Regions from separate parts of the Enterobacter sp. ECC-219 genome, predicted to be linked through region 1. Evidence: predicted binding sites of a transcription regulator. Region 1 holds the regulator's gene; each other region holds the start of a gene.

Region 1 (7,501 bases):
GATCTCTTCCTGCGACAGGCGGCGTTCAAATACCTCTTCTACCCGCAGTTCACTAAGGGTTTCACGCTGTGCGCCGAGCAGAATTTTCTCGCGCTGCTCGCGGCTGCGGCGCACCAGCAGCACCTCTACCGGCAACTCTTCGGTCAGCGCCTGAATTTTCCGCTGCATATCGTGGAGGTAGTCGTCGGTGGTGATTTCGATATCCAGCCAGACGGGAGGGTTAAGCGCCGCGCCGCGCCACTGCTCAAGCTGGGCGGTAATGGCGTCCAGATCGCCCTTCAGCACCGCCAGCAGCTGGGTGACCGGCACCTCCAGCGTCTCGACGGCGCTGAGTTTACCCTCGCTGAAGCTCACCAGATGCACGGACTTGGCTTTCCCGGTTTCATCGAAGCTGAGCGAAATAGGGGAACCACAGTAGCGGATATGCTCGCAGCCGCCGATGACCTGGGCACGGTGAATGTGCCCGAGCGCGATGTAGTCGGCTGGCGGGAAGTTTTGCGCCGGGAACGCATCCAGCGTGCCGATATAGATCTCGCGGACCGCGTCACTTTTGCTGGCCCCTACGGTGGTGAGGTGCCCGGTGGCAATGACCGGAATGGCCTGTTCACCGCGCAGGGCGCAGGCATCGGCGTGCTGCTGGTGGTAATAATCGGTGATGGCCTGCAGGAGATGCTGCTGCTTTTCCGCACCCGACAGCCCCGCCTGGCTTTGCACGATGTCGCGCGGCCGTAAAAAAGGAATGGGGCACAGTACCGCCCCCGGGGTGCCGTCGCGTTTTTTCAGGATCTGCGGCGCGTGCCCGGCGCTGGCGACCACTGTAGTATTGAGAAACGCCAGGATGTCGCGGGATTCATTGAGCGTCGCGACGGAATCATGGTTGCCGGCAACAATCACCAGATGACAGCCGGTCTGCTGCAGGTTGACCACGAAGCGGTTGTACAGCTCACGCGCATAGCTGGGGGGCGAGCCGGTATCAAAGATGTCACCCGCCACGATAATCGCGTCCACCTCGTGCGTCCGGGCCGTTTCCAGCAGCCAGTTCAGGAACGCTTCATGTTCAGCCGCACGGCTTTTGCTGTAAAAATTTTGACCCAGATGCCAGTCCGAGGTGTGAAGTATGCGCATAGGAGATCCGTGGCGAAAAACGATGCGGGCGATTATAAACTGTCAGGGAGAGGAAAATAACCGCTGTAATAAAACAACAGTTTGCCATTTGTAGTGGTACTGTTTTTCATAAATCTGTCATAAAACTGACGCATAATGGCGCCGCATTACAAACTTGTAACTTAAATAAGATAAGACAGGGCAAAGTATGGCGAGACGTATTCTGGTCGTAGAAGATGAAGCTCCAATTCGTGAAATGGTGTGCTTCGTGCTCGAACAAAATGGCTTCCAGCCGGTTGAAGCGGAAGATTATGACAGCGCGGTGAACCAGCTGAATGAACCCTGGCCCGATCTGATTCTGCTTGACTGGATGTTGCCCGGCGGCTCCGGACTGCAGTTTATCAAACACCTGAAGCGTGAAGCGCTGACCCGCGATATTCCGGTTGTGATGCTCACGGCGCGCGGAGAGGAAGAGGATCGCGTGCGCGGTCTGGAGACCGGCGCGGACGATTACATTACTAAACCGTTTTCCCCAAAAGAGCTGGTTGCGCGCATTAAGGCCGTCATGCGTCGGATTTCGCCGATGGCGGTGGAAGAGGTGATCGAAATGCAGGGCCTCAGCCTTGACCCAACGTCACACCGCGTGATGACCGGCGAAACCCCCCTCGACATGGGGCCTACCGAATTTAAACTCCTGCACTTCTTTATGACCCATCCGGAACGCGTTTACAGCCGCGAGCAGTTGCTGAATAACGTCTGGGGAACTAACGTGTATGTCGAAGACCGGACGGTTGACGTACATATCCGCCGCCTGCGAAAAGCGCTGGAACTGAGCGGCCACGATCGCATGGTACAGACGGTCCGCGGCACGGGTTATCGTTTCTCGACCCGTTTCTGAACAATGACAGGAGTGTGACGCGTGCTGGAACGTCTGTCATGGAAAAGGCTCGTCTTTGAACTGATCTTATGCTGTATTCCGGCCCTTCTTCTGGGGGCCTTTCTTGGGCATCTGCCGTGGTTTCTGCTGGCGGCGGTCACCGGGCTGTTAGTCTGGCATTTCTGGAACCTGTTGCGTCTCTCATGGTGGCTGTGGGTTGACCGCAGTATGACGCCGCCGCCGGGAAGCGGCAGCTGGGAGCCGCTGCTGTACGGTCTGCACCAAATGCAGATGCGTAATAAAAAGCGCCGTCGCGAGCTGGGAAGCCTGATCAAACGCTTTCGCAGCGGTGCAGAGTCGCTGCCGGATGCCGTTATTCTGACGACCGAAGAAGGGACAATCTTCTGGTGTAACGGCCTTGCGCAACAGCTGCTGGGCCTGCGCTGGCCGGACGATAATGGTCAGAATATCCTCAACCTTCTGCGTTATCCCGAGTTCACGCTGTATCTGAAAAAGCGTGATTTTACCCGTCCACACAATCTGAAGCTGAATAACGGTCGCCATCTGGAAATCCGCGTTATGCCCTACAGCGATCGCCAGTGGCTGATGGTGGCGCGCGACGTTACCCAGATGCACCAGCTGGAAGGGGCGCGTCGTAACTTCTTCGCCAATGTGAGCCACGAGCTACGCACTCCGTTGACCGTGCTGCAGGGCTACCTGGAGATGATGCAGGAGCAAACCCTGGAAGGCGCGCCGCGTGAAAAAGCGCTGCACACGATGCGTGAGCAAACGCACCGTATGGAAGGGCTGGTGAAACAGCTGCTGACGCTCTCGAAGATTGAAGCGGCGCCGTCGCTTGCGCTGAATGACACCATAGATGTGCCAATGATGCTGCGCGTCGTGGAGCGTGAAGCGCAGACGTTAAGCCATAAAAAACATCAGCTGACCTTTGACGTCGACAATACGCTGAAGGTGCTGGGCAGCGAAGATGAACTGCGTAGCGCCATCTCCAACCTGGTGTACAACGCGGTAAACCATACGCCGGAAGGGACGGATATCGTAGTGCGCTGGCAGCATACGCCGACAGGCGCCGAGTTTAGCGTGGAGGATAACGGGCCGGGGATTGCCCCGGAGCATATTCCGCGCCTGACCGAGCGTTTCTACCGGGTGGATAAAGCGCGTTCGCGGCAGACGGGAGGGAGCGGACTGGGGCTGGCGATTGTGAAACACGCGGTGAATCACCATGAAAGCCGTCTTGATATCCAGAGTACCCTGGGTAAGGGAACCCGCTTCAGTTTCGTTATCCCGGAACGATTAATTGCCAAAAAGAGCGCCTGACGGCAGGTGTGTCATTTTACCTTTCCACGGGTCAGCGTTTGCTGGCCCGTTTGCTTTGCAGTCAAGCGAAACGCGTGTGAATTTTATACGGCTGGCTGTTTTTTGTTCGCATGATTAGCCATGGGTTTTTCTTATAATTAGCGTATTGTGCTGGAGTATATTTTCATGCTGGCATATTGTTCTGGTTTTACGATCCCACCTTGCCTTTAAACGTTATAAGCGTTTAAATTGCCCCCCAGATACTGTCAGACCGACTGTATTTGCGTGGTAAATCGAAAAACTATTCTTCTCCACGCCAGGACGGGAGCATTTCCCGCTGAAATTGAGCAAATTTTCGGCTGTATCGTCCCGTCAGGGGAATCGAAAATCTCAACGTTTTCAACACCACATCCACAGGCAGTAAGGTTTTATGACCCATCACTTAAAATCGCGTGACATTATCGCGCTGGGCTTTATGACATTTGCGCTGTTCGTTGGCGCAGGCAACATCATTTTCCCTCCAATGGTTGGCTTACAGGCGGGTGAACACGTCTGGACCGCCGCGTTTGGTTTCCTGATTACTGCCGTGGGTCTGCCGGTCCTGACCGTTGTCGCGCTGGCGAAAGTCGGCGGCGGCGTGGATAGCCTCAGCACCCCGATTGGTAAAGTGGCGGGCGTACTGCTGGCTACCGTCTGCTATCTGGCCGTTGGCCCGCTGTTTGCGACCCCGCGTACCGCGACCGTTTCCTTCGAAGTAGGTATTGCTCCTCTGACCGGCGACGGCGCGATGCCGCTGTTTATCTACAGCCTGATTTATTTTGCCATCGTGATCCTGGTTTCCCTCTATCCGGGCAAGCTGCTGGACACGGTCGGTAACTTCCTGGCACCGCTGAAAATTGTGGCGCTGATCGTGCTGGCCGTGGCGGCCATCATCTGGCCAGCCGGTCCAATTAGCGACGCGATGGACGCCTATAAAAACGCCGCGTTCTCTAACGGCTTTGTGAACGGCTACCTGACGATGGATACGCTGGGCGCGATGGTGTTTGGTATCGTTATCGTTAACGCCGCGCGTTCCCGCGGTGTGACCGAAGCGCGTCTGCTGACCCGCTATACCATCTGGGCTGGCCTGATGGCCGGTGTAGGCCTGACGCTGCTGTATCTGGCGCTGTTCCGCCTGGGCTCTGATAGCGCGATGCTGGTCGATCAAAACGCCAACGGTGCGGCTATCCTGCACGCTTACGTTCAGCACACCTTCGGTGGTGCGGGCAGTATGCTGCTGGCGGCGCTGATCTTCCTGGCGTGCCTGGTAACCGCGGTTGGCCTGACCTGCGCCTGCGCAGAGTTCTTTGCGCAGTATCTGCCGCTCTCATACCGTACCCTGGTGTTTATCCTCGGTATCTTCTCCATGGCGGTGTCCAACCTCGGTCTGAGCCACCTGATTCAGGTCTCGATTCCGGTGCTGACGGCGATTTATCCGCCGTGCATCGTGCTGGTGGTGTTGAGCTTCACCCGTCCGTGGTGGCATAACTCCTCACGAATTATTGCGCCAGCCATGTTTATCAGCCTGATTTTTGGTATCCTTGACGGGATTAAAGCATCAGCGTTCGCTGAAATTCTGCCAGCCTGGACACAGCGTCTGCCGCTGTCCGAGCAGGGCCTGGCCTGGCTGATGCCTACCGTTGTTGCACTGGTTCTGGCGGTTATCTGGGATCGTGCTGCAGGGCGTCAGGTCGCATCTAACGCTCATTAATCAACGGCAACAAACTGTTTAACCACGGGGCTTAAGGCCCCGTGGTTTTTTGTTTTTTTCGTGTTGAATGGCAAGATTTAAATGGAAAGCACTAACAAACTTAAACGTGGATTGAGCACGCGCCACATCCGCTTTATGGCGCTGGGCTCTGCTATCGGCACCGGTCTTTTTTATGGCTCGGCAGATGCCATCAAAATGGCCGGTCCCAGCGTTCTGCTGGCGTACATTATCGGCGGCGTGGCGGCGTATATCATCATGCGCGCCCTCGGCGAAATGTCGGTTCACAACCCGTCTGCCAGCTCCTTCTCCCGCTACGCGCAGGAAAACCTCGGCCCGCTGGCCGGGTTTATCACCGGCTGGACCTACTGCTTTGAAATTTTGATTGTGGCGATTGCCGACGTGACGGCATTCGGCATCTATATGGGCGTCTGGTTCCCGGCGGTGCCGCACTGGATTTGGGTGCTGAGCGTGGTGCTGATCATTTGCGCCGTCAATCTGATGAGCGTGAAGGTGTTCGGCGAGCTGGAGTTCTGGTTCTCCTTCTTCAAGGTCGCCACCATCATCATCATGATTGTGGCCGGTTTCGGGATCATTATTTGGGGAATTGGCAACGGCGGGCAGCCGACCGGTATTCACAACCTCTGGAGCAACGGTGGCTTCTTCAGCAACGGCTGGCTCGGGATGGTCATGTCGCTGCAAATGGTGATGTTCGCCTACGGCGGTATCGAGATTATCGGTATCACCGCCGGGGAAGCGAAAGATCCGGAGAAGTCCATTCCGCGCGCCATCAACTCGGTGCCGATGCGTATTCTGGTGTTCTATGTGGGTACGCTGTTCGTGATTATGTCCATCTACCCGTGGAATCAGGTGGGTACCAACGGTAGCCCGTTTGTTCTGACCTTCCAGCATATGGGGATTGCCTTTGCGGCCAGCATTCTTAACTTTGTGGTGCTGACTGCGTCGCTTTCCGCGATCAACAGTGACGTCTTTGGCGTGGGCCGTATGCTTCACGGCATGGCGGAGCAGGGCAGCGCGCCGAAGGTGTTCGCCAAAACCTCACGCCGCGGCACGCCGTGGGTGACGGTGGTGGTGATGACCGTAGCGCTGCTGTTCTCGGTTTACCTGAACTACATCATGCCGGAGAACGTTTTCCTGGTGATTGCGTCCCTGGCGACCTTCGCGACGGTATGGGTATGGATCATGATCCTGCTGTCGCAGATTGCCTTCCGCCGTCGTCTGTCGCCGGATGAGGCGAAAGCGCTGAAGTTTAAGGTGCCGGGCGGGGTGGCGACGACCGTGGTCGGGCTGATCTTCCTGGTGTTTATCATTGGCCTGATTGGCTACCACCCGGATACCCGCATTTCCCTGTACGTGGGCTGTGCGTGGATCGTTCTGTTGCTGATCGGCTGGGTGTTTAAGTGCCGCCGCGACCGCCAGCTGGCGGAAGCGCAGTAATATCCATTTTCCCTCTCCCGGTGGGAGAGGGTTAGGGTGAGGGCATCAGGCCGCACAGATGCCTCCTCCCCCGTCCTCCTCCCCCAATAAATCACGTCATGGTGAGCTATCCTTAACCACCCTGTGGCAAGGTGACGTCAATTTCATCAGAGGGGATTCGTGATGTTAAACGCCTGGCACCTTCCGGTTGCCCCATTTGTTAAGCAAAACAAAGACAACCTTGTGATTACGCTCTGGCTGGCGGGGGAAAACCAGCCTGAACGCGTGACGCTTCGCGCCGAAATTGATAACGAAGAGACCGGGCTGAAAATGCACAAGCTGCGCAGCCAGCCGCAGCCGGGGATCACCGCGTGGCGGGCGAATATCGACCTGAGCAGCGGGCAGCCGCGCCGCCGTTACAGCTTCAAGCTGCTGTGGAACAACCGTCAGCTGTGGTTTACCCCGCAGGGGTTTAGCCGTTTCCCGCCCGCGCGGCTGGAGCAGTTTGCCGTCGATTATCCTGATAACGGCCCGCAGTGGGTTAACGAACAGATCTTTTACCAGATTTTCCCGGACCGCTTTGCGCGCAGCGAAAAACGCACCGCCGACCAGGACAAGGTCTATTTCCATCATGCGGCCGGTCACGACATCATTCTGAAAAAATGGGATGAACCGGTGACGGCGCAGGCAGGTGGCTCGACGTTCTACGGCGGCGATCTCGACGGCATCAGCGAAAAGCTGCCGTACCTGAAAAAACTGGGCGTGACGGCGCTGTACCTCAACCCGGTGTTTAAAGCCCCGAGCGTGCACAAATACGATACCGAAGATTATCGCCACGTTGATGAGCAGTTTGGCGGCGACGAGGCGCTGCTGCGCTTGCGTAAGAATACGCAAAAAGAGGGGATGCGCCTGATCCTGGACGGCGTGTTCAACCACAGCGGCGATTCGCACGCCTGGTTTGACCGCCATAACCAGTCGATGGGCGGGGCATGTCATAACCCGGACTCGCCGCAGCGCGA
Region 2 (7,501 bases), 1.9 Mb from region 1:
GCGCGTCCGCATCTGAAATCTTTGCCGCTGCAATGCAGGACTATGGCCGCGCGCTGATCGTGGGTGAACCCACCTTCGGTAAAGGTACCGTTCAGCAGTATCGCTCGCTGAACCGTATTTACGATCAGATGCTGCGTCCGGAATGGCCTGCGCTGGGCTCCGTTCAGTACACCATTCAGAAGTTCTACCGCGTTAACGGCGGCAGTACGCAGCGTAAAGGCGTAACGCCGGATATCATGATGCCGACCGGCACGGAAGAGACCGAAACCGGCGAGAAGTTTGAAGATAACGCGTTGCCGTGGGACAGCATCAACGCTGCGACGTTCGTTAAAGCCGGTGATATGACGCAGTTTGGTCCTGAGCTGCTGAAAGCGCATAATGACCGCATCGCGAAAGATCCGGAATTCCAGTACATCATGAAGGACATTGCGCGTTTCAATGCCCTGAAAGATAAGCGGAATATTGTTTCTCTGAACTACGCTCAGCGTGAAAAAGAGAACAACGAGGACGATGCAACGCGTCTGGCGCGTATCAACGATCGCTTCAAGCGAGAAGGTAAACCTCTGCTCAAGAAACTGGACGATCTGCCAAAAGATTACCAGGAGCCGGACCCGTACCTGGACGAGACGGTGCATATCGCGCTCGACTTGGCGAATCTGGAAAAAGAGAAGCCTGCCGTACAGCCCGCTCCGGCAAAATAATCTCCCAACAGGCACAAGAAATTGTGCCTGTTTCTTTTTGTTCTGCATCCTTCCGTCAGGCTGATTTCCAATTGTGTAAAGTTGTGTCTTTCTGGTGACTTACGCCTACCGGATGCTTGAAAATAGCCGTAATACCCATACGATGTGGGTAATCGCATAGTGCGTTTTGTTAAACTGAGGTTAAAAGAAAATTATGATGCGAATCGCGCTCTTCCTGCTCACCAACCTGGCGGTGATGGTGGTTTTCGGGCTCGTGCTAAGCCTGACAGGAATTCAGTCGAGCAGCGTTCAGGGTCTGTTGATTATGGCGCTGCTGTTTGGTTTTGGTGGCTCTTTCATTTCCCTGCTGATGTCAAAATGGATGGCGCTGAAATCCGTAGGCGGTGAGGTGATTGAACAGCCGCGTAACGATATGGAACAGTGGCTGATGAATACGGTGGCACAGCAGTCTAAGCAGGCAGGCATTGCGATGCCGCAGGTTGCTATTTACCATGCCCCGGATATTAACGCGTTTGCCACGGGTGCCCGTCGTGATGCGTCACTGGTTGCCGTGAGCACCGGATTGTTGCAGAACATGAGCCGTGACGAAGCCGAAGCGGTTATCGCGCATGAAATCAGCCATATTGCCAACGGTGACATGGTAACCATGACGCTGATTCAGGGCGTGGTGAACACCTTCGTTATCTTTATCTCCCGTATCCTGGCGCAGATTGCGGCTGGCTTCATGGGCGGCAACCGCGATGAAGGTGAGGAGAGCAACGGTAACCCGCTGATCTACTTCGCCGTATCCATGGTGCTGGAACTGGTGTTCGGTATCCTGGCGAGCATTATCACCATGTGGTTCTCTCGTCACCGTGAGTTCCATGCGGATGCTGGCTCTGCGAAGCTGGTGGGGCGTGAGAAGATGATTGCAGCCCTGCAGCGTCTGAAAACCAGCTACGAGCCGCAGGAAGCGAACAGCATGATGGCCTTCTGCATCAACGGCAAATCAAAGTCGCTGAGCGAGCTGTTTATGTCTCACCCGCCGCTGGATAAACGTATTGAAGCGCTGCGCAGTGGGGAATACCTGAAGTAACGCTAAGAGCGTAAATAAGCCGGGCAGGAGAAGACTCCGCCCGGCTTTTTTTATGCCTGAACGCCGGGTTGGGTCACGCGCAGACCGCTGACGATGGCTGCCAGGGTGGCAAGGGCGCCTGCGGTGAGAAGCGCAACGTGATTACCGTTTTGCCCGGCAAGGTTAAACATCAGGGCAACCAGCGCCGCACCGGTGCTTTGTCCCAGCAGACGCGCGGTCCCCAGCATGCCGCTGGCACCTCCGCTGCGATGTCGCGGCGCCACGGTAATAATGGTGTGGTTGTTGGGGGACTGGAACAGGCCAAACCCGGCACCGCACAGGACCATGCGCCAGATGATGTCCAGATCGCCTGGCGATGACGGAAGCAGCGCCAGCGCAAAAAGACCGGTTGCCATCACTGCCAGCCCCACCGCACCCAACAAACCGGCATGTACACGTTCTATTAAATAACCGGCAAGCGGTGCCATCACCATCGTCGCCAGCGGCCAGGGGGTTAACAGCAGCCCGGTCTCCACTTCGGAACGTCCTATCACGCTTTGCAGGAAGAAGGGCAGAGAAACCATAGCCAGCATCTGGGCGCAGAAGGAGCAGACGGAGGTGCAGATGGAGAGCGAAAAGAGGGGGATACGCAGCAGATCGACCGGCAGTAAAGGTACCGGCAGGGCAAGCTGGCGGCGAACAAAGAAGAAGCCCGTCACCAGCAGGGCAACAAGCTCCGCGGCGGTAAGCAGCAGAGATTGACCCTGCGCAAAGCCGCTCAGGGCGGTAATCAGCAGACCAAAGGTGAGCGCATTCATCACTGCACTTGCCACGTCAAAGCGCGGCATGGTGCTTTTCGGGCCGTTAGCGGGGAGATAACGCAGGGCAAAGAAGATGGCCACGATACCCAGCGGCACGTTTATGGCGAACAGCCATTGCCAGGAGGCGACAGAAAGTATAGCGGCCGCAATGGTTGGCCCGGCGGCAGATGAGACCGCGACAATAAACGAGTTTATCCCCATGCCGCGCCCCAGATGACGCTGCGGATAGATTAGGCGGATTAGCGCCGTATTGACGCTCATCAGCGCCGCGCCGCCAAAACCTTGCGCGATGCGCGCCAGCGTCAGCGTATGCAGAGAGTCCGAAAGGGCGCACAGCAGTGATGTGAAAGTAAATACCACCAGCCCGCACTGATATACCCGACGGTAGCCGAACATATCGCCCAGAAAAGAGAAGGAGAGCAGGGAAACCACAATCGCAATCTGATAGGCGTTAACAATCCATATCGAACTGGCCGGGGAAGCATGCAGATCGGTGGCAATGGTGGGAAGGGCAACGTTCGCAATCGCGCCGTCAAGGACGGCCATTGAGATACCAATAATTATCGTAGCGATAGCGCCATACCGCTGGGGCAAAGGCAGGCCATCGGAAAGGTTCTTTTCCATCGGGGATAAATAGCTCAGAGTGAAATTATTCTCAGGGTAACTATTTTAGCATCGTCAACACCGTTTTATGTCGCAGATTTGTAACGAAGTAAACGCGGATTGATTGCAGGTAACATGACGGGAATTTATAATAAAAACCGGTTCTGATTTTTATAAAACACTCTCTATGAGGTGGTAAATGGCAATTGCGGATTTGGATAAACAGCCAGATTCTGTTTCTTCCGTGCTGAAGGTGTTTGGCATCTTACAGGCGCTCGGGGAAGAGCGTGAAATTGGTATCACAGAGTTGTCACAGCGCGTGATGATGTCGAAAAGCACCGTTTATCGCTTTTTGCAAACCATGAAATCACTGGGTTACGTTGCACAGGAAGGGGAGTCTGAAAAATACTCTCTGACGCTGAAACTGTTTGAACTGGGTGCCAGGGCATTACAAAACGTGGATCTGATCCGTAGCGCGGATATTCAGATGCGTGAGATTTCCCGCCTGACCAAAGAGACTATCCACCTGGGTGCGCTGGATGAAGACAGTATTGTTTACATCCATAAAATCGACTCCATGTATAACCTGCGTATGTATTCGCGCATTGGTCGTCGCAACCCGCTTTACAGCACAGCAATTGGTAAGGTTCTGCTGGCGTGGCGCGATCGTGAAGAGGTAAAACAGATCCTCGATGGCGTGGAGTACAAACGCAGCACTGAACGCACCATAACCAGCACCGAAGAGTTATTAACGGTGCTCGACAAGGTGCGTGAACAAGGGTATGGCGAGGATAACGAAGAGCAGGAAGAAGGGCTGCGCTGTATTGGCGTTCCGGTGTTTGACCGCTTTGGCGTCGTGATTGCGGGGTTGAGCATCTCTTTCCCAACGCTGCGCTTCTCGGAAGAGCGCCTGCACGAGTATGTGGCTATTCTGCATACCGCCGCGCGCAAGATTTCAGAACAGATGGGTTACCACGACTATCCGTTTTAAGCCTGGTTAGCATAAAAAACGCCGCATCTTTGCGGCGTTTTTTTATTCGGCATTCACGCTGTGGATCAGCCATTATCAATCACGACGGAAGTCTTACGCAGTACCGGGCAGTTGGTTAAACCAACGATCCCGCTGTCCGAATGGAGATACTGCGCGGTGCTGACTCCCTGTGCTGTTAAATATTTACATTGTATGCCCAGCCCTGCTGCATTTTCGGTGCTTCCCACCAGCACGCCATAACCCGTTAACAGAAGGCCTATCCAGAGTATCGCCAGTGCAACAATTGTTCGAATAATTAAGCGCATTATTACCTCTTTTTCATTGTTATCATAATGCCAGACTAAACGGTTTACGTAATGAAACAAGTGCAGGATTCTGAAAAGAGCCTGATGGCGCTACAGTTAGTCCTTGTTTAAGATAACCGTGATAACCTGGTTGCATCAGGTCTTTAAACGGAGTGTGGAGTGAAAAAAATACGCTGGGTGATTCTGATTATCGTGCTGATAGCGTGCGTGGTGTTATGGACGCAGACTATCAACGTGATGTGCGATCAGGATGTACAGTTTTTTAGCGGCGTTTGCGCAATCAATAAGTTTATTCCGTGGTAGCACGCATTTTTTCTTCAGGTGATTTCCTTCCTTCGCGCCAGTGGTAAAATAGACGCTTTTATTGAGGTGGTGAAATGGGTGAGTTACTGAATTCAGGGCTGCTAAATATGGCATCCCTGACGATCTCTTTGGTTGTTCTGCTGGTGGGGCTGGTCATTTGGTTTTTCGTAAACCGTGCCAGTTCACGTACTAATGAGCAGATCGAACTGCTGGAAGCGCTGCTTGAGCAGCAAAAGCGACAGAATGCGCTGTTGCGTCGTCTGTGCGAGGCTAACGAGCCGGAAGAGAAAGACGTGCCAAAAGAGGCGGTCGCTGAAGAGAACAACGACCAAGACGATTTTATCCGCCTGGTTGCTGAGCGCTAATCGTATCATTCCGGGAGGTGGCTGTGGTCTGGAAAAATCCCTGGTATGACCCCTCCCTGAAACATCACACCCCAAACGGTTTTCGTAATACGACTTCTGCAGGACACCAGCCCGGCGACCTTGACCGCTGGCGCAAAGAACGTAAAGAAGCCGGCCTGCCGAAGCCGCCCGCCCTCGGTTACGATGACTTTATCCGGCAGTGGTGGCAACCGGCCAATCTTCAGCAACCACAGGGGGATGGGGCGTGGTGGCTCGGACATGCGAGCATACTGCTGCAGCTGGACGGCAATATTCTTCTTACCGATCCCGTTTTTTCACGGCGCGCTTCTCCGCTCCCTTTCTTAGGGCCGCAGCGTAAAACGCCTCCGGCACTGTCTGTCGATCAACTGCACCAACTTGACGCAGTCGTCATCTCGCATAATCATTACGATCATCTTGATGAACTCACAATTCGCCACATTCTCAAACGCTTTCCCGACGTCAGTATATTTGTTCCTTTAGGTCTGGGCGGCTGGTTTCGTCGCCGGGGTGCAAAACAGGTGGTTGAGCTCGACTGGTGGCAGAGTTTTACCTGGCAGGGGATGACATTGTCAGCCGTACCGGCGCAGCACTGGAGTATGCGCACGCTCTGGAACCGCAATCGCTCATTATGGTGCGGCTGGGTCTTTGAAGGGCGACATCACCGGTTCTGGTTTAGCGGCGATACCGGCTATTCGCCTGAGCTGCTGTTGATACCGGAACGTCTGGGGCAGATTGATGTGGCAGCATTGCCCGTTGGTGCATATGCCCCGCGATGGTTTATGGCCGTACACCATATGGATCCCCAGTCTGCCGTTGCGCTGTGGCAGCAGCTAGGTTGCCCTCTGGCGTTCCCTGTTCACTGGGGCGTGTTTGAACTGGCAGATGAAGCGCTGGATGACCCGATAAAAGAATTAACTGACGCGCTGGATAATGTAGCGTCAGTTAATAATCCTTTCAGGATACTGAAAATTGGCGAATATTTACCCTTATAAACGAAGCGATGCATTGTTGCATATATTGTGTATGTATTCGTTGTCAGGAATGTTTTATTTTTATCGAAACGTTTTGCTTGCCTTGTTTTGATGCAGAGTCATAAAAATTTCATTATTTTGGTGCATAATCCTGTTTATTATCTGGTGCATTTTAATACAGCGGGTCGTGGTTTATTAACATCGTTTTTGCCTGAAACAATACGGTCACGTTACAATGATTTAAGCATAAGTTTTCACAATTTGTTCTAACTCAATCAACGCCGAAGATTTCTTTTCCCGTCTGCTGGACGCATTGTAATGATTGAGCTATGTTAAAAAAGTCTTAGATTACAGCGGTTGCGCAAGCAGCGTTGAGTCTGTGTAAGGGAGTAAAGCCGTCTGTTTGTGAAGCGCATAATTGTGCAAATCCTTACAGACAGTGTTCGAATTTGTGCGGCGGATCGAGACATGTTTAAAAATGGCTTGCCATATTAAACATAGTGTGTGATAACACGTTTTGGGTCAAACGAGGTACAGTTCTGTTTATGTGTGGCATTTTCAGTAAAGAAGTCCTGAGTAAACACGTTGTCGTTGAATACCGCTTCTCTGCCGAACCTTATATTAGTGCCTCATGCAGTAATGTCTCAGTTTTATCTCAGTTAATGCCTGCGGGCTAAGAAAACACTCTAAGGAATTTTGCAAAATGGCAAAGATTAAAGGTCAAGTTAAGTGGTTCAACGAGTCTAAAGGTTTTGGTTTCATTACTCCTGCTGACGGCAGCAAAGACGTGTTCGTACACTTCTCTGCAATCCAGGGTAACGGCTTCAAAACTCTGGCTGAAGGCCAGAACGTTGAGTTCGAAATTCAGGACGGCCAGAAAGGCCCAGCTGCAGTTAACGTAACTGCTATCTGATCGAACCGCTGCTGACTGGGGCGCATAGCGCTTCAATCTCAGACATAAAGCCTCGCATCATGCGGGGCTTTTTTATTCCCTTTCTTTCAAAATATTGCAATCTCCGGCCTTGTTAGCAACTTGTTGCAAAGCTGCGAGGTTAGTAGCACAGTTTCGCCTCCCAAAGCGCATCTTTTCTCGTTAAATCAGGGCGTTGTTTAACAGTCCTGGGGTTCAGGTGAAGAAGAAATTGATAATAACCGCTGGCAATTTCACGCCGGCGCGTTTTGCGCTGCTCTGTTTCGCTATTTTCTGCAGTCTGGCCTTCTTACTTGGCCGCGTTGCCTGGCTACAAATCATTAAACCCGACAATCTGGTGAAGCAGGAAGATATGCGATCCCTCCGTCAGCTGGCGATTGATGCGCCGCGTGGGATGATTATGGATCGCGAAGGGCGACCCCTGGCGGTCAGCGT
Region 3 (7,501 bases), 150 kb from region 1:
CCCTCACCCCGGCCCTCTCCCACAGGGAGAGGGAGAAAACCGCGCTACTTTTTGCGCGAGAGCTTAAATGCGATAAACAGGAACACCACCCACACCGGCAGCAGCATTGCCGAAAGACGCATCTCATCCATGGTGCACATCAGCGCCAGGATCAGCCCCAGGAAGGCGATACAGATGTAGTTCCCTGCCGGGTAGAGCAACGCCTTAAACTGCGTCTCGCGTCCCTTGCGGCGCATCGCGGCGCGAAAGCGCAGGTGCGCCAGGCAGATCATGATCCAGTTCAGCAGCAGCGTCGCGACCACCAGCGCCATCAGCAGGCCAAAGGCCTGTTTCGGCAGCAGGTAGTTGATCAGCACGACCAGAGAGGTAATCGCGCCGGAAAGGAATAGCGAATTCACCGGCACGCCGCGACGGCTAACGCGGGTGAGAAACTTCGGCGCGTTGCCCTGCACGGAGAGGCCAAACAGCATGCGGCTGTTGGAGTAAACACCGCTGTTATAGACCGACAGCGATGCCACCAGAATGACGAAGTTCAGCGCCGAAGCCACCACATTGCTGTTGAGATCGTGGAAAATCATCACGAATGGGCTGCTGTCGGACTTCACTTCCACCCACGGGTAGAGCGCCAGCAGCACCACCAGCGAACCGATGTAGAACAGCAGAATACGGTACACCACCTGGTTGACCGCTTTCGGAATGCTTTTGTGCGGGTCGCGCGCTTCGGCAGCAGTAATGCCAATCAGCTCCAGCCCGCCGAAGGAGAACATGATCACCGCCAGGGAGAGGATCAGCCCTTTCCAGCCGGTCGCGAGGAAGCCCCCGTGCTGCCACAGGTTGTCGATAGTGGCCCGCTCGCCGCCGTGGCCGGAGAACAGCAGCCACAGGCCGAAACCGATCATGCCGATAATCGCCAGCACCTTGATCAGCGCAAACCAGAACTCGGTTTCGCCATACAGGCGCACGTTCACGAGGTTAACGGCGTTAATGATGATGAAGAAGGCCGCCGCCCAGATCCACGTTGGCACGTCCGGGAGCCAGTACTGCATGTAGATGCCTGCGGCGGTCAGCTCCGCCATCCCCACCAGCACGAACATCACCCAGTAGTTCCAGCCGGAGAGGAAGCCGGCGAACGGGCCCCAGTATTTATAGGCAAAGTGTGCGAAGGAGCCTGACACCGGCTCTTCAACGACCATCTCGCCGAGCTGGCGCATGATCAGGAAGGCGATAATCCCGGCGATAGCGTAACCCAGCAGAACCGCCGGGCCGGCCATCTGAATGGCAGGGCCGATGCCGAGAAACAGCCCGGTACCGATCGCGCCGCCAAGGGCAATTAACTGAATATGTCGATTTTGCAAACCACGTTGCAGCGTCGGATTCTGATCCGACGAAGCTTCAGCGCTACCATGGCCTGAAGCGGATGACGCGTCTTTCACGCCCTACCCCTGTCTCTTTTTTAGAAGGGGCACGTTTTAACACTTCATGCTGGTGGTAGCAAGTTTAACGCCGGGCCAGCGCGTGCGCCCGGCGGATAAACGTCACGACCCGATGATCCCGCCGTCCGCTTTGGTAATCACCACCGTTGACGAACGCGGGCGTCCGTTCGGGCTGGCGTCCGGCCAGTTAGAAACGGCGCGCGGATTGGCCGGGTCGGTAATATCATCCCCGCCCTCCCCCGGATGCTGAATGTTGATAAACAGCGTCCGGTTGTCCGGCGTAAACGCGATGCCGGTAATTTCACACCCGCGCGGCCCGGTCAGGAAACGGCGATACTCGTTGGTGCCCGGAATGGTGGCCACCATCTGGTTATTGCCCATCCCCTCGTAGGCTTTCTTATTAATGGTGCTGGAGGAGACGTCGGTCTGGATCCACAGGACGCCCTGATGATCGAAAGAGAGTCCATCAGGGCTGCCGAATGCCGCGCCCTGCATGGAGCCTTTGGCCTTCGGATCATCGCTGTCGGTCCGCCCACCCATCACCAGAATATCCCACTTAAAGCGTGCAGCAGTAGGGTCTGCTCCGTCTTCGCGCCAGTGCATAATATGACCAAACACGTTGTTGGCGCGCGGGTTGGCGGCATCCACCGGCGCCTTGCCCTCTTTCCCGCGATCGCTGTTGTTGGTGAGCGTACAGTAGACGCTGCCGCTGGCGTGCGGATCGACGGCTATCCACTCGGGACGATCCATTTTGGTTGCCCCCACCGCGTCGGCCGCCAGGCGGGTTTTAATCAGCAGATCGCCCTGGCTTTCAAACCCTTTGCTTTTATCCAGACCGTTTTGCCCGAAGATCAGCGGCAGCCAGTCGCCGCTCCCGTCCTCGTTGAACCTGGCGACGTACAGCGTGCCGGACGTCAGCAGCTGCATATTGGCTTCACGGTTCGCGGGATCGTATTTTTTATCCGAGACAAACTTATAGATGTACTCGAACTTCTGATCGTCACCCATATAGGCCACCACGCGGCTGTCGGCGGCGAGCGTGACGGCCGCCCCTTCATGCTTGAAGCGGCCCAGCGCGGTGTGCTTGCGCGGGGTGGAGGTTGGGTTGTAGGGATCGATCTCCACGACCCAGCCGAAACGGTTCGGTTCGTTAGGAGTTTTATCGACGCTGAATCGCTCATCCACCTCGTTCCAGCGGTAGGATTCATCGCTGTCGCTGATGCCGTAGCGTTTTTCCAGCGGGTTACGATCGGCTTTTTTAACAAAAATATCCGACCAGTTCTCCTCGCAGGTGAGATAGGTGCCCCACGGCGTATGGCCGTTGGCGCAGTTTTGCATGGTGCCCAGCACGCGTTCACCCTGCGGGTCGGCGGCGGTTTTCATTAAGTCCTGATGCCGCGCCGGGCCGGTAAGCTGCATCGGCGTATTGACGGTGATGCGGCGGGCATATGAAGACGGGCGTACCACCTGCCAGTCGCTGCCCGCTTTTTTCACTTCCACCACCGAGACGCCCATCGCGTTCTGCCCTTTACGGGCTTTGTCGAGGCTCCAGTTCGCCGTACCGTCGGTAAACAGCATCCCGTTGTCGATGTATTCATGGTTCATTGCCAGCAGGCCATGATCCGGGTTTTGCTCCCCCTGCGGCAGACTAAACCACGCCATGCCGTCGTGGTGCATGCCCGCCTGTACGGCCTGTTCGTCCGTGGTGTTGCTGGCGTCCGGCTTAAAGGCCGGCATGTTGTTCTTGATCCCCGTCGGGTCACCCCAGCGATAGAACGGGCGGGCAATATAGCCTTCCGGCACCCTGACCGTATCTTCCGTGGAGACGTCGATACTGGTAAAACCCAGGGAAACCGCTTTTGCCAGCGCGGAAGGCTTCGATACCGCGGCAACGGCATTTTCGGGTTTAATCAAAAAGGGGAATGAAACGGCAGCGCCCGCGACGGCACCCATCTGGAGGAAACGGCGGCGGGAGAGGAACACCTCAGCCACCTCGGAGAATACCGGGTTAGCGCTGCGATTAGCGATATCGTCGCGATGTTCTTTTTTAAAAACGGATTTGAGGGGTCTGCCCATAGCGGCTTCCTGTCATTGGCCAAGAGGTAAGGATGTGGCGACCAGTGTAAGAAGCTTTTATTACAATTTTATAACACAGTGACGGAAGGATGGGGGCATCCGTGCCCCGGATAACGAGGTGGAACGCTTAGAACTCGTAGCCAACCGAGACCTTAAAGGTCCGCGGTTCGCCCTGAGTGATGTAGGTACCGGAGTCGTCCACGCTGGCCCAGTAGTTTTCGTTGGTCACGTTATCGATACCCGCGCGCACGGTCATCTGGTTTGCGTTGTGGTTCACCGCGAAGCGATAGCGCATGCCCAGATCCAGCGTAGTGTAGCTGTCGAGCTTTTTGCTGTTCGCGAGGTCGGCATACTGCGTGCCGGAGTGGTTCACCCGCGCGGTCGCCGTCAGGCCGTCAACCGGCTTGATGTCGTACTCCGCGCCCAGCACGGCGTAGAAGTTCGGAATACCGATCGCATCGTTGCCCTGGTTCACGCCGTTTTTGGTTTTGGTCAGCTCCGCCTGCAGCCAGGTGGCGCTGGCGTTCAGGCGCATCCCGAGCATCGGCTCGCCGAAGACGTTCAGCTCCACGCCACGGTTACGCTGCTCCGCATCCAGGCCGTAGTGATTGTTAGCATCGAGGATCGCCGACGGCATTTTGATCTCAAACAGCGCCAGAGAGCCGCCCACGCGCCCGAAGTCAGCCTTCACGCCCACTTCGTTCTGCTTAGAGTGAACAATGCCGGTGCTCTGGCCGTAGTTGGTGGCGGTGTTAGGTGCGGTTTTGCCCGGCTGCAGCGCTTCGGTGTGGTTGGCGTAGAGGGAAATTTCCTCCCACGGTTTGTAGACCACGCCGTAGGTTGGCATCCAGCGACTGCCGTCGAAACCGTCCGCGTCGTTCTCTGCGCCGGTGATTTTGTTATACCCGCGAACGACCACTTTCTGATGGCGCGCGCCTGCGGTGAACAGCAGCTTGTCGTCAAGCACGCCCAGGGTATCGCTCAGCAGCCAGCCCTGGGTGCGGGTGCGCCCGCTGGTCAGCGGATCGCTGTATTTGCCGCCGGAGCCGTTGAAGTTAGTGCTGTCCGGCATATCGACGCCGGTGTTGTGGTAGATGTTGGTGGTCGGATTATCTTTCGCCGCCGACATTTTCCACGCGATTTTTTCGTTTTTAGTCATCGCGGAGTACCCGACGTTCACCTTGTGCGAGACGAAGCCGGTAGTGAAGTTACCGCGAATACCCGCCATGCCGCTGACGGAATCGCTGATGCGGTTGGTATCCAGACGGCTGACCGTCGCCTTGCCACTCTTGTCCACCAGCTTCGGCGCGCTGTAGATCCCTTCTTCATGCGCGTGCTGCGCGCCCAGGCCAGTATAGGCCGTCCAGTTATCGGTAATGTCGTACTCGCTGCGCCACATCCCGAACTCGTTTTCGATATCGCTGTAGGCCCACTTCTGCGAGAAGTTCCGATCGTTTTTCGGCGGTTCAGGCACGAAATCCACCGCCGAGATGTTGACGCTGGTCGGGCTGCCGTGGAAGGTTTTTTTCTGATAGCCCAGGTCCAGCGAGGAGCGGAAGCGGTCGCCTTTGTAGTCCAGGCCGGTGGAGAGCAGCGTGGTGCGGCGGCGATCGTTAGGTACGCCGGTTTCCCCTTCACGATGGACGAGGTTGACACGTGCGCCGAACTGGTCGTTATCGCCAAAGCGACGGCCTGCATCCAGCGTGGTGCCAATCTGGGAGTCCGAGGTGTAGTCCACGCCCACTTTCGCCTGCGGGGTGTCGCCCGCGTTTTTTGGCTCAAGGTTGATCATCCCGCCCACGCCGGAGCTTGCCGCGCCGTTCATCAGGGAGTTTGCCCCTTTGAAGATCTCGATGCGGTCGACCATCTGGGCATCCACCACCTGACGCGGCAGCACGCCGGACAGGCCGCCAAAGGTCATGTCGTCGCCGTCAAACTTCAGGCCGCGAATGCGGAAGGTTTCAGCGCTGTTGCCGTACCCCTGAACGAACTGCACGCCCGCGTCGTTGGCGACCACGTCAGCAATGGTTTTCGCCTGCTGATCTTCCACCAGCTTCGAGGTGTAGCTGATGATGTTGAACGGCACGTCCATGGCGTTCTGCTGTCCGAGCATCCCCATGCGTCCGCCGTTCGCCACCTGCCCGTCAAGGAAGGCTGGCACCAGCTGGTCGCCGCCGGGTTTGAAGTCGCCGGCAGGTGCAGACTGCACAACAATGGTGTCTTCTTTTTTATCCTCCGCCGCCCAGGCGGGATGTGTAACCGCGCCAATGGCGAGTGCCAGCAGCGTTTTGTGCATTTTGGTGTTGTTCATCGTTAACTCGTTTGAAAGTGCGCGCAAAAATGACCCGTTGGCGGGCCTTAGAATGTATTAGTTGCAATGCAAATGAGAACTATACGCATTATCCATACTTTGGCAAGCGCAAATATGCGCAAGATCCAGCTCAAAAAAGTGCGTGATAAAGGGGCCCCCTCATCCTTTAGCACAGTAAAACGCGGGAGTATTTCCGAAGATGAAGAGGTAGGAAGCAGCGTTCACCGGAACGAGCTGTATACTAATGCCATGGTCGCGTTGACGGAAAAAATCGGGAATAGAGTGACGAAAAGGTTCGTCTTTTTTCGGGCGCTCGTTTGTATCACTGGAAATCATAATAATTCGCCCTTCTTCGCGCCAGTAACGGAAGGCAATTTTATTGCTGATGGCAACCGTTTCGTGACCCGCCTGACTGTATTCTCCGGTGGAATCGTAACTGCCAGCACCATTATTAAATGTAAACGTCATGAGGGCATCTAGCCGCGAATTTTCATCAACAATAATGAGATGACTCTCACAGGTAAAATGATTCCGCTGATAATGCGTATACCAGGCATAAAAAAGTGGCGCGATAATCATCAACAGGATGAACAACCAGCGCACATTCCGGCTAGTCATTTTCATGGTATTGCTCCCTGTACAAAATAGAATCACATTGTGCACCAGCAACCTCAGGCAATTTATCGCACACAATCACCGACGTTCCATTTTGATAACGGTTGAGCGTGATATAGGCCACCCCACCGGCGTTGCACTGAATGGGATAACGTTTGGTCAGGCCAATATATATCCGCTGACTTTTTATTTTGTCATACCAGGAGGAATAAACGTCGCACCCTGCAATATTGCCTATCGGTTGATAGGTTTCAAATCCCGCGCGTTTTTCATGCAACTGTTGATAGAGAACCATACACGAAAGGATAAATAACACCGTAGCGACGCCATACGCTATTTTCCCTGAGAGAAAGCGGAAACGGTTATCTGCTACTCGCGGTGTCGGCACGGAAGCTTCAGTTTGCAGGTCGGCTGGCGAAGCCGCGTCCGTCGCGATAAAGGTGTCGAGTGTACCCGTCTGAATTTGAGCAACCGACTTAAACCCCGCTTTGGGTACGGTTTGCACAACATTATCTGCCAGACCCGCCATCTTAAGGGCCTTACGGATAGAGGCGATAGTCTGGTAGAGGGCGTTGGTCGTGACAACTGCACCCTGTTTTTCCCATACCGCTGAGAAAAGATAACGTTGCGTAAGCACCTCACCGTTGTGTTCAAGCAGCTGTAGCAGGCACTCGCTAACCGGAGCATGCAGGAGCACAGCGCGCTCAGGGTAGCCCGAAAGTGAGCACAGTCGACGCAGCTCAGGCTCAAAAAGCACGGTGCCGTTTATCAGAAAGACGGGCTTCATGACGCACCGGCCGTTAACGCGCAGGGATTTTGTACATTCATCATTATTATACTTTCACATCCGTATCCGTTTTCTGATTCAGGAATTAGTTATTTATTATCAACGAATTATTGGTTTTCACTCCCCATTCCCTCTCACCTTCCGCCCAGCTCAAGGATCAACTTAATCAGTATAAATCATTTATCTTCACTCCTCTTTGCTGCAGAGGAATCGTAACCTATGCGGTATCGAAAGGGCGCTATCAGGCTTCTCATTACCTGGTAGTGTCCACAGAAAGAA

Evidence for each region. The regulator PhoB, encoded in region 1, activates phosphate uptake and scavenging genes when phosphate is short. The targets are predictions, from matches to a motif close to CTGTCATAAAACTGNCNNAT.
Region 2: a site for PhoB is predicted at 3,268-3,287, ahead of kdgR (DNA-binding transcriptional regulator KdgR). Genes of this name have one in related genera too.
Region 3: a site for PhoB is predicted at 3,567-3,586, ahead of V1603_RS08865 (PhoX family protein). Genes of this name have one in related genera too.

What each region holds. Positions count from the first base shown of each region.
Region 1 covers NZ_CP143680.1:1,740,082-1,747,582, forward strand. Annotated here, with positions in the region: gene sbcD (exonuclease subunit SbcD) at 1-1,125, opposite strand, end outside; gene phoB (phosphate response regulator transcription factor PhoB) at 1,313-2,002, shown strand; gene phoR (phosphate regulon sensor histidine kinase PhoR) at 2,024-3,319, shown strand; gene brnQ (branched-chain amino acid transporter carrier protein BrnQ) at 3,729-5,048, shown strand; gene proY (proline-specific permease ProY) at 5,130-6,503, shown strand; gene malZ (maltodextrin glucosidase) at 6,666-7,501, shown strand, end outside.
Region 2 covers NZ_CP143680.1:3,616,885-3,624,385, reverse strand. Annotated here, with positions in the region: gene prc (carboxy terminal-processing peptidase) at 1-701, shown strand, start outside; gene htpX (protease HtpX) at 895-1,776, shown strand; gene V1603_RS17195 (MFS transporter) at 1,827-3,200, opposite strand; gene kdgR (DNA-binding transcriptional regulator KdgR) at 3,379-4,170, shown strand; gene V1603_RS17185 (YobH family protein) at 4,236-4,475, opposite strand; gene mgrB (PhoP/PhoQ regulator MgrB) at 4,635-4,778, shown strand; gene V1603_RS17175 (YebO family protein) at 4,853-5,143, shown strand; gene V1603_RS17170 (MBL fold metallo-hydrolase) at 5,167-6,156, shown strand; partial or broken gene V1603_RS17165 (DUF2627 domain-containing protein) at 6,681-6,825, shown strand; gene cspE (transcription antiterminator/RNA stability regulator CspE) at 6,839-7,048, shown strand; gene ftsI (peptidoglycan glycosyltransferase FtsI) at 7,266-7,501, shown strand, end outside.
Region 3 covers NZ_CP143680.1:1,887,685-1,895,185, reverse strand. Annotated here, with positions in the region: gene pheP (phenylalanine transporter) at 45-1,433, opposite strand; gene V1603_RS08865 (PhoX family protein) at 1,536-3,509, opposite strand; gene V1603_RS08860 (TonB-dependent receptor) at 3,637-5,820, opposite strand; gene V1603_RS08855 (hypothetical protein) at 5,980-6,444, opposite strand; gene V1603_RS08850 (winged helix-turn-helix domain-containing protein) at 6,431-7,222, opposite strand.